DNA from 2 places in the Paenibacillus sp. Y859 genome. Region 2 is predicted to be linked to the other one. Evidence: riboswitches for the same ligand, from Rfam matches in the RefSeq annotation. Region 2 holds a riboswitch; the other holds the start of a gene.
What was found. A riboswitch is a leader RNA that binds a small molecule or an ion and turns the genes downstream of it on or off. The one in region 2 is predicted to bind preQ1.

Region 1: it holds a riboswitch for preQ1, as region 2 does, so the genes downstream of both, AC1TO8_RS09720 (queuosine precursor transporter) here and queC (7-cyano-7-deazaguanine synthase QueC) in region 2, are expected to answer to the same signal.

Annotation. Positions count from the first base shown of each region.
Region 1 covers NZ_JBXCIZ010000003.1:157,059-162,348, forward strand. The annotation lists gene AC1TO8_RS09710 (nucleotide-binding protein) at 1-216, shown strand, start outside; gene AC1TO8_RS09715 (methyl-accepting chemotaxis protein) at 257-1,945, opposite strand; PreQ1 riboswitch class I at 2,159-2,203, shown strand; gene AC1TO8_RS09720 (queuosine precursor transporter) at 2,208-2,894, shown strand; gene AC1TO8_RS09725 (L-cystine transporter) at 3,094-4,488, shown strand; gene AC1TO8_RS09730 (M24 family metallopeptidase) at 4,631-5,290, opposite strand, start outside.
Region 2 covers NZ_JBXCIZ010000003.1:292,088-297,377, forward strand. The annotation lists gene queE (7-carboxy-7-deazaguanine synthase QueE) at 1-337, opposite strand, end outside; gene queD (6-carboxytetrahydropterin synthase QueD) at 334-843, opposite strand; gene queC (7-cyano-7-deazaguanine synthase QueC) at 840-1,523, opposite strand; PreQ1 riboswitch class I at 1,618-1,661, opposite strand; gene AC1TO8_RS10380 (AIM24 family protein) at 1,791-2,495, opposite strand; gene AC1TO8_RS10385 (hypothetical protein) at 2,532-2,960, opposite strand; gene AC1TO8_RS10390 (peptidoglycan D,D-transpeptidase FtsI family protein) at 3,216-5,288, shown strand.

The DNA.
Region 1 (5,290 bases), 140 kb from region 2:
ATTGTGGTTCATGGTGTATTTCATAACGATACATTCCGCAGGTCCTGGCTGGATGGTATTCGTGTCAATAAAGGCTTGGGACCTTTGGGTCAGACGTTTACTTCTAGTACGCTCAAGGAACAGGAATTCGATCGAATCGCTGAGGTGGTCCGCAACCATATCGATATGAATCAGATTTACGACATTATGGGTGTTAGTCAGACAAAAGACGCCTGACGGCGTCTTTTGTGAGAAAGTTAATGTGATGGATGGGCAATTATATTTTGAATTGTTGGATAGCCTCTTGTAGCTGAACGGCATACTCATGGAGAGTAGTAACGGTCGAACGATGCTGCTCCATTTCATTCAATTGTTGCTCACTTGTAGTTGCAATTTCACTCATACTTATTCGAGATCTTGATGTGATTAATGCCGTCTCTTCGACAGATGCGCTGACTTCCTCCGTGCCTGCTGATACTTGTTGTGTTGTTGCGGATACGGCTTGTATGCTCTGATTAACGTTGTGAATGAGAATATCTAACTGATTGAAGGCTTTCCCAGCATTTTGTACTAATTCTTTACCTGAACGGACTTCTTGATGGACATGGTCCATCGTAGCAACCGAAGCTTCAGTATCTTTTTGGATCGTTAATAGATGTTCCCCAATATCTTGAGTTGCAATGCGAGATTGCTCAGATAATTTACGAACCTCGCCTGCTACAACTGCGAATCCCCTTCCATGCTCGCCAGCACGAGCAGCCTCGATAGATGCATTAAGCGAGAGCATTTGTATTTGCTTCGTAATCTCGGAGATCGAGGTGACCACTTCTCCAATCACTTGTGAACGTTCATTCATAGAACGAAAGGATTCTAGAGAATCTACAGAGATCTGTTCTACCCGTTGCATCTGCTCTATAGCACGTTGTGCTAGTAAATTACCACTAACTGCTTCATTAGTTGCTGCAGCTACTTGATCGGATACATCACCGGAGGAATTAGCAATGTGCATGATTCCTTGGGTGATCTCTTCCATTGCGATGGCATTTTCTTTGGAAGTTGAGGCAATGCTTTCACTACCCTTGTCAATCTCTTGAAGGACTGAGTTGGAGCGTTCGACCATCATTTTCATAGTTTCTGTAAGGTTTAATAAATCATTAGATCCAGCTAATACTTCATGAGAGGTTAGTTGGACATGTCCGATCATTTCTTTTAGATTATGGGTCATTTGTTGGAAACTGCTAGCAAGTTGGGCGACCTCGTCATGTCCAGTAACGATAATATCTTGCTGTAGATTACCTTGTGCGAGACGGTTACTATGTGCGGCTAACTGAATGATAGGTCGGATAATACGCCGGCTAGTGAAATAAGCAATACTTAGACCCACTGTCATTCCAAGAAGAGTTATCCCTATACAGATCCAGATAATAAACTGAGTCTCCTCCAAGATAAAGCTCGCATCTAAGCTAACTGCCAGAATCATTGTACTCCCAGGAATAGCTATAAAGTCAGTTTTGAATGTTCCATATTCGTTAGTATATACTTCGGTAGTAGCGGTCTTATTGTCGACTGCGGCTTGCATTTCTTCCAGGAATGGAATTGATTGATTTACTTCTAGGCTTGATATACTGTTTGTAGCTAGGACGACTACTTCATGATCCTTTACATTAGCGAGATAAATATTATGTAAGCTAAAATGGTTCATTTTCTCATCGAAGTAATAGGAAAGTGCGGTTTGAGATCCTTCATTTCCCGTCTGCGTTTGCAATACCTGAGAAGTATTTAAGTGTTTGTATGTATCATTGGAACTAATCTTAAGATTGTTCTCAACCTCAGGTAATACATAATGATTAAATATATTCATTAGAACAAGATAGAAGCTAATACTGAATAGTAAAGAAATAATGAATAATACGATAGTAACAACGGACATGAACTTACGACTGATAGAATTTCTAATCCCAAACATAGTGAAACGTCCCCTTTACATATTGTGTCTATGGTTGCTATTGATTTTACAGAAAGAACAGAGAATTGAATAGCGTTATTTTCAACAATTTTGGAAATTTTCAGTAAATTTCGCGAATTAGTGAATTTATTCATTCATTTATTTCATTTTCAGGCTTGGCAATGGCAGTCTTCTGTGATAAAGTAAACCGTGTTTTGAACGTCTAAGACGTTTGGAGCCGCGGTTCGTAACTATCCCGCGTAACAAAACTAGGGGGATAACTATGTTTAATTTAAGTTGGGGTATTTTTTATGTTGTAGTAAATTTTTCGCTCTTTTTACTGTGCTATCGCCTTTTCGGCAAAAAGGGACTTTATGCTTGGATTGGTGTAGCTACGGTAATTGCCAATATTCAAGTTACTAAAACTATTGATATGTTCGGAATTGTTATGACTCTGGGCAACACGATGTATATAAGTTTATATATGACCAGTGATCTTTTAAATGAAAGGTATGGTCATGAGGAAGCCCGAAAGGCAGTGTGGTTCGGTTTCTTCACTCTGTTGATGACAACAGTTATTATGCAAATGGCGCTCATCTTTACTCCGCAAGAGGGAGATTTCGCTCAAGCTCCACTGGAGGCTATTTTCGGACTCATGCCAAGATTGGCGCTAGGAAGTCTTACAGCATACTTCGTAAGCCAATTCCTCGATGTAAGGCTATACAGTTGGATTCGCAAATTTTATCCCAAACCTGAACAGTTCTGGATTCGTAACAACGGAAGTGCGATGATCAGTTCTTTTGTAGATACATTGATATTCTGCTCCATTGCCTTCTCCATACCGAAATATAGTTGGGAAGTGTGGCTGGAAATTCTCTTCACCACCTATATTATTAAATTTGTACTCATAGCTGCCGGAACGCCATTTCTATATATAGCTCGTTCTTTTAAATTTAAAGATGAAGATTAAATGGACGCTATTTATAGGGTATGACTTATTAGGATAAAGAATAAAATAATAATTAACCCTTTAAGTAGTGTGTAAATAACTGTTATTTTGATATTAAACTAATCCTATCAAAATACTCAGCTATATGTTATGATAAAAAATATTAATACTGTGACTTATTTGTTTAGCGATATATTTTAATTTTTTGGGGGAGTATTTAATGGAAATGCTATGGATTATTATTAACATTGTAGTCATGCTGTTACTGATCGGGTTACTCGTATGGATGCAAAAGAAACATATTTCCTTCACGAAGCGAGTGTTTACAGGTTTAGGGTTGGGAATTATATTTGGAGTTATTCTACAATTGTTCTTTAAACCAGATTCCGATGTTATAGGGAAGTCCACGGAATGGTTTAACTTGGTAGGTTATGGTTATGTGAGTTTGCTTCAAATGATCGTGATCCCGCTAATTATGGTATCAATCATTTCTGCTATCATGAATTTGAACGGTGTTAAGAACCTTGGGAAGATGAGTTTTTCTATTATTGCAGTTCTTCTAATTACGACTGCGATTGCGGCATCTGTAGGTATTATCACCACGCTGAGCTTTGATTTAAAGACGATTGATATTCAGAGCGGTGACAGAGAACAGGCACAGGGTTTGAAATTAGAGGATAGACTTGGTGTTGTTGAAGATAAATCTATTCCGCAGCAAATGCTTGAATTTATTCCGAAGAATCCATTTGCAGATATGACGGGATCCCGTAGTTCTTCTACACTTGCTGTCGTTATATTCTCTGCCTTTATCGGTGTAGCAGTTCTTGGAATAGATCGTAAGAAGCCTAAGCAGGCACAAGTCTTCCGCGATTTGATCGATGCGGTGTATGCTGTTGTTATGCGAATGGTTACCCTTGTGTTGAGATTGACTCCGTACGGTATATTGGCGTTGATCACCAAAACTATCGCTACGACTCATGTTGAAGAAATATTAAAGCTAATTAACTTCGTAATCGCATCATATGTAGCTTTGATCGTTATGTTTATTATTCATTTAATATTGATCACGCTATTCAGATTCAACCCGCTTGTATATCTCAAAAAGGTACTGCCTACGCTGACATTCGCATTTACTTCACGCTCTAGCGCAGCTACCATTCCTCTTAATGTAGAGACTCAAACGAGGAAACTCGGAGTATCTACAGGGATCGCGAATCTGTCAGCTACCTTTGGGGCCACCATTGGTCAGAATGGTTGTGCTGGAATTTATCCAGCCATGCTCGCAGTGATGATTGCTCCAACAGTAGGTATAGATCCAACAAGCTGGGGCTTTATTGTGAAATTGATTCTGGTTATTATGATTAGTTCCTTTGGTGTGGCAGGAGTCGGTGGAGGTGCTACCTTTGCATCACTTATTGTCCTTTCTACGATGGGCTTACCTGTTGCATTAGCGGGTCTGCTAATTTCCGTGGAACCTCTAATTGATATGGGACGTACTGCACTGAATGTGAATGATTCCATGACTTCAGGTCTTATTTCTAGCAAAATATTAAAAGAGAATGACCAGAAAGTATACAATAACCGTAATATAGATTTAGATGCTACACAAGTTTAAGTAAGTAGGGTCTTTATAATCCAATACATGAGAAACCAAAGCAGAGGGTTGCATTGGTTTCTTTTGTAGATACATTGATATTCTGATCCATTTCCATAACAAAGAACCTGACGGTAGTTTTTCCGTCAGGTTCTTGTGGTTATTAACCGATGATAGTTAGCTCTTTAGGGAATGAGGTTAATACATTTACCCCATCGTCAGTTACGACAATATCATCTTCAATTCGTACTCCACCTATACCGGGAACATAGACTCCTGGCTCTACCGTAAATACCATACCGGCTTGAACTAGATCCATATTGTTGCCATGTACGGAAGGATATTCATGAACATCCATACCTAGTCCGTGTCCAAGTCGATGCATGAACTGAGGACCATATCCCGCGCGTTCAATAACGCTACGAGCGCTTTGATCCACAGATGCTAATGTTACTCCTGGGCGAATGGATTGAATACCTTGTAGATTGGCACCAAGTACGGCATTGTAAATATTCGTAAGTTCCTGACTGATGTCTCCAATTGCAAATGTGCGTGTAATGTCAGAAGCATAGCCATTTGCAAATACACCCATATCGAACATTACTAAGTCACCATTCTGAATTTTCCGTTGTCCAGGTATTCCATGGGGAAGAGCCGTGTTAGGTCCAGAAAGCACCATCGTTTCGAAAGAGGGACCGTCTGCGCCAAGCTTCTTCATCAAATATTCAATCTCAGCGACTAACTCTATTTCAGTTACACCAACCTGAACATGAGTCAGGCTTTGACGGAGAACCTCTTCAATCAGGTTGATGGCATGTTGCAT
Region 2 (5,290 bases):
CGACTGCAATTGTTATGTTCCGCTGGTGTAACAACTCAATTAATCTGCCAAGTTGCGGAAGTAAGGCGGGATTACCACCGGAGAGAGTCACATGTGAGAAGCGGTCTCCACCAACTTGGGTGAGTTCATCCCAGATCAGTTCAGGCGTAAGAAGCCTGATGTGTTCCTTTCCACTACCGTCCCAAGTAAAGCTTGAGTCACACCATGAGCAACGATAGTCACAGCCAGCCATACGAATGAACATCGTTTTTCTCCCGATGACCATCCCTTCGCCCTGGACGGTAGGTCCGAATATTTCAAGAACGGGAATGGGGCGATTTATCGTAGCGTTACTCACCCAATCATCCACTCCCGTCTTGCTTCGGCAAAGCTTGTAGGAGTTTCATAAAGTCGTACAAATTCTGTACGGATCTTTCTAGAGTGATTTATATCGTTCGGTTTATTGAAATGATCGGAGTTGTGCAAGGCATCTTCCATTTGCTCGAACAACCAGACGACCATATTCTCAGCGGTAGTATTCATTTTTGGTAAAGTTTCATTCAGATAACGATGGTCAAGAAAGGGCTCGATACGATCTTTCCAAATTTCTTTGATTTCTCCGAAATCAATCGTTAATCCTATATCATTAGGTATACCACTAATTCCATAGACGGCTTTGTACGTATGACCGTGTAGATTTTTACATTTCCCTTCATAGGCATGTAGGTGATGAGAGGCGTCGAAAGTGAATTCCTTACTGACGAGTACTCTTTTGCTGTGGTATCTGAGTTCATCACGTTGAATATCCCTTTCGAAGTGCTGAAGAGCATCTACGATGCGGAATTCCCCTGGTGTACGAGTCATCCTTCAGCACCACCCTTGAGTGATGCAGAATCGTTGCGTGCAACTAAATACTGATCAAGGCCTGCCTTTCGAAGCATGCATGCTGGACATTCTCCGCAGCCATCACCAATGATACCGTTATAACAAGTTAATGTACGATTCCGAATATAGTCGAATGCACCTAATTCATCAGACATTTGCCATGTTTCTGCTTTGTTCAACCACATGAGTGGAGTATGAACTACGAAATTATAATCCATAGATAGATTAAGAGTGACATTGAGAGATTTGATGAACACGTCTCTGCAGTCAGGATACCCACTGAAATCTGTTTCGCACACACCTGTAATTAAATGTCTTGCACCAATCTGCTTTGCAACGATCGCTGCGAAACTTAGAAATAGCAAGTTACGTCCATCCACGGTGGTGTTAGGAAGCTGGCCATCTTCGTGAGTGATATCAATATCGTGACGAGTTAGTGCGTTCGGAGCAAGTTGACTCAGCAGACTCATATCAAGTACGGTCTGTTTGACACCCAGATCAGCTGCAATGCTTGCTGCGCACTCAATCTCTAATTTATGACGTTGACCATAGTCGAAGGTAATGGTTTCTACCTCACTATAATTTTTCTTGGCCCAAAATAAGCATGTAGTACTGTCTTGGCCGCCGCTGAATACGACGACCGCTTTGTCGTTAATCATCACAAAAAACCTCGCAATCTTCTTTAAATTTCATAGAAGAATAGGAGATTCATGAACTGTATCCAACTCGAAAAAAGCCTCATTACATCGAATAAGGTAAATAGTTTTTTATAGAGGGAGTTCGCGAACCTCTTCCATACGGATTAGCATGGATTATCTTCAGTTATTCTAACTTATAGAGCGGTGAACTTAGAACGGCATCATTATAACATGGAAGCAGTAAATAATCACGTTATTAACTTATCCCAATGTTTATCTGACGATCTACTATTTAATGAAAATCCCTCCAAATGGGATGACTTCTCTAAGTACACGCTTGATGAAACCATCATTAGCCCACTCTTTTTCCAAGCGATGGTTTTGACGACCAGCCTGGAAAAGAACGGACCCTAGTCCAGTCATCTTCCAGTGATAGCTCATGTGCTGGCTGGCGAGTGTGTTTCCATATACGGTTAACTCAAGCTTGGCATTCTCAGGATAGGCGACCAGACTTCCAGCATCGATATAGACAGGTTCTGTAGGGTGTAGCTCAGTTTGGCACACAGGTCCTTGAGTAAGTAGGCCGAGGGTTCCTGTTCCAGAGAACTTCACTTTTATGACATCACGAGTGACGAGCATATTCTTGATTTGCAACAGCCGTGTCTGCATAGTAATGCCATCACTATAGAAGAACAGATTGCGAAAATCATAAAGGAGATCACTACCATTATGGATTTCCACTGATTTCATTGCAAAGCCAGGAGGTAGCGCTGCCACAAATTGAGAAGGACCGCTCATGTCTGATTGGATCAACTTCCCCTTGCGGTACATACGTTTCACATTCATGAAACGATCGCTGCGCCCGTTAGATGGTCCTCGATAGGAAACGATCTGTTCGGGATGAAGTATATGAATGAGATCTCCTTCTGCAAGAGAAAAGGTGACTGCTTGTCCAATGGGGGCATTACTGGGATTATCTATTCGTATATCCATGGGGTGAACCTCCTATGCAGAAGTTAAATAGACCTATCACTTATTTGAGCGCCTCATCACGAAGCGAGTCGTACGTGTAAGAATGAAATATCCTGCCGCTAGAGCTATTGCCCAAATAACGATATTTTTTATTTGAGAGTAGCGATTCTGACGTGCTATCTCTGAATCATTCAATAGTTGAACCGTCTCTGTGAGTTGTCGATTCTGTTCTATCAGTTGTGCTGTTTGTTGTTCATAGGCTTTAATATTTGCTCGGGCATCGTTTAGATCACTATAAGTCTGCTCATAGTTTTTCTTTAGCTCATTCATTTGGGCTGGAAGCCCGGAGAATATTTCTAATCCTTCATAAAAATCTGTGAAGTAATTCGCATATGTCTTTTGTGGTAGAAGAGTGATCGAAATACATAGGACAAGGATAATAACTGTAGTTATACTGAATTTACCAAGGAGAATTCGTAACTTCATATTAATCACCACCTGATGTAATGTATACGAACTATGAACTATAATAGCCAATGTTCGACAATAATCTACTTCATCTACATCTATATTAATATAAGTTAGAAGAAAATACATTATGTTTGATTCGGCATATATATAACCTGAGATGAAGAACGTGGTAAAGGTGAAGGTGGCTTTGATTTATGTTAGAATAAGAAAGACATTTTTCGTAAAATTGAACAACTTTTAAGTAGGCTAAAGTTAAAGGAGGGTGAGCCGGTGAGTGATTACGTGCCGGATCGGGTACAGGAAGAATCGCCCAAACATAAGAATAGTTTTAACTTGAGGATTAATTTGTTTTTCTTCAGCACATTTCTTATATTTTGCGTCATTATTATACGGCTAGCTATATTACAATTTGTGGAAGGACCTACGTTAAAAGGGGAAGAAACAAGTAGAGATGTGAAGAATGTGCCTATCGCCCCGGCACGCGGAAGTATTCGAGATGCCACGGGTATAAAGTTGGCGTATTCTAAACCGGTTCAATCTTTATATATTACTTTACAGAGTAATTATAGTGATAAACCAGATGGGGAGAAACGAGATAATTATCCGGAAATAGAGAAGCTGGCTGAGGGGATTGCAGCAGCATTCGCGGAGTTTAAAGATGCTGATGGTGGGAACTTAACGAAAGAAGACGTTCTAACAGCGATGGATTTGAATAATAAATTGTATTTCGGATTTATTCCTAGACGTATTAAGATGGGACTTAATGATAAAGAGATCGCTTATTTCATGGAACATAAGACGGAATTCCCAGGAATAAGCGTTATTGAGGAGAACGTTCGACAATATGATCTGGACACCGTCGCTGTTCAAACGATTGGCTACATCAAAGATTTCAAAAGATCTAAAACGTTAGACAAATATCAAAATATTAATGAAGAGATGAGAAACGGTACACAGACTGACCCGGGACTCATGTATGGAGAATCCGAGTTCGTTGGGTTTGATGGCTTAGAATTGATGTATCAAGATGAACTTCGAGGTAAGAACGGTTATCTGAAGATACCGGTTGATCCACGTAATATGCCTGAAGGTATCGACGAGATAGTACCTCCGGAAAAAGGACATGATGTATGGTCAACGATTAATAAGGAGATTCAAGTGAAGACTGAGCAAGCGATTATGGACCAATTAGATTGGTTACATAAGAATCCTGTATCTGGGAAACTTCATAAGGATGCGACCACTGGCTTCGCGGTAGCTATGGAAGTGAAGACGGGTAATGTCGTAGCTATGGCAAGTATGCCGGACTATGATACAAATGTGTGGAGTTCGGGTAACATTTCATCAGAAGATTGGTCTGGCAAGGTAGAATATATTTATCAGAATGGAACAATTCGTTCTTTTAATCCTGGTAAAAAAGGAACTCATCCTGAATCTGTTGTCCTTTTGGGCTCCACGATTAAACCTCTTTCTGTGTTAATTGGATTAAATGAAGGTTTCTTCTCAAGAAACTATACGTATTATGATAAAGGTGCAGCCTATTTCGGTAAAGTAGGGCATCAGGCAAGAGTTCAAAACTCAGGTGGAACTGTCTATGGTGCTATGGATCCAGCGAGAGCGATAGAGAAATCCTCGAATGCCTTTATGGTCGATATGGTGGGTAAACCTCTCACTAATAAGTATGGAGCGGACGCCATCGATGAATGGGATAGATACATGAAGGAGTTCGGACTTGGCGTTGTGACGGGCAGTGGTCTGCCTGGTGAATACAGAGGGTGGCGTGAGTATGTTGATGTGAAGGCGGCGGGAAGTACCCAGTCTGCTATGGCATATGCATCATTCGGTCAAGGTGGGAAGTATACAACGCTACAGCTTGCCCAATTTACAGCAACACTCGCTAATGAAGGTCAACGAATAAAGCCACAGCTCGTTAGTAAAATAACCGATAGTGATGGAAATATTGTTCAAGAATTCGGTCCTGAAGTATTAAATGTTGTTAATAATGGTGTTAATTTCGATAAATCATATTGGAATGTAGTTAAGAAAGGTATGAATAGTAGCGTGTCCGCTTTCAATAACTTTCCATACGACTTTGCTAGGAAGACGGGTACATCAACGCAGACAGTTGGTCCTAAGTCAGTGGATAACGGCGTATTTATCGCTTATGCGCCACGAGAAAATCCGGTATTAGCTGTCGCTGTGATGATTCCTGAGGGCGGATTTGGATCGAATAGTGCGGCTCCAATCGCACGGAAAATATTTGATGCGTATGATGAGGTTTATGGATTAGATGGAATACCTAAACCAAAGAAAGATATTACAGTTGATGATAATCCACAATAATG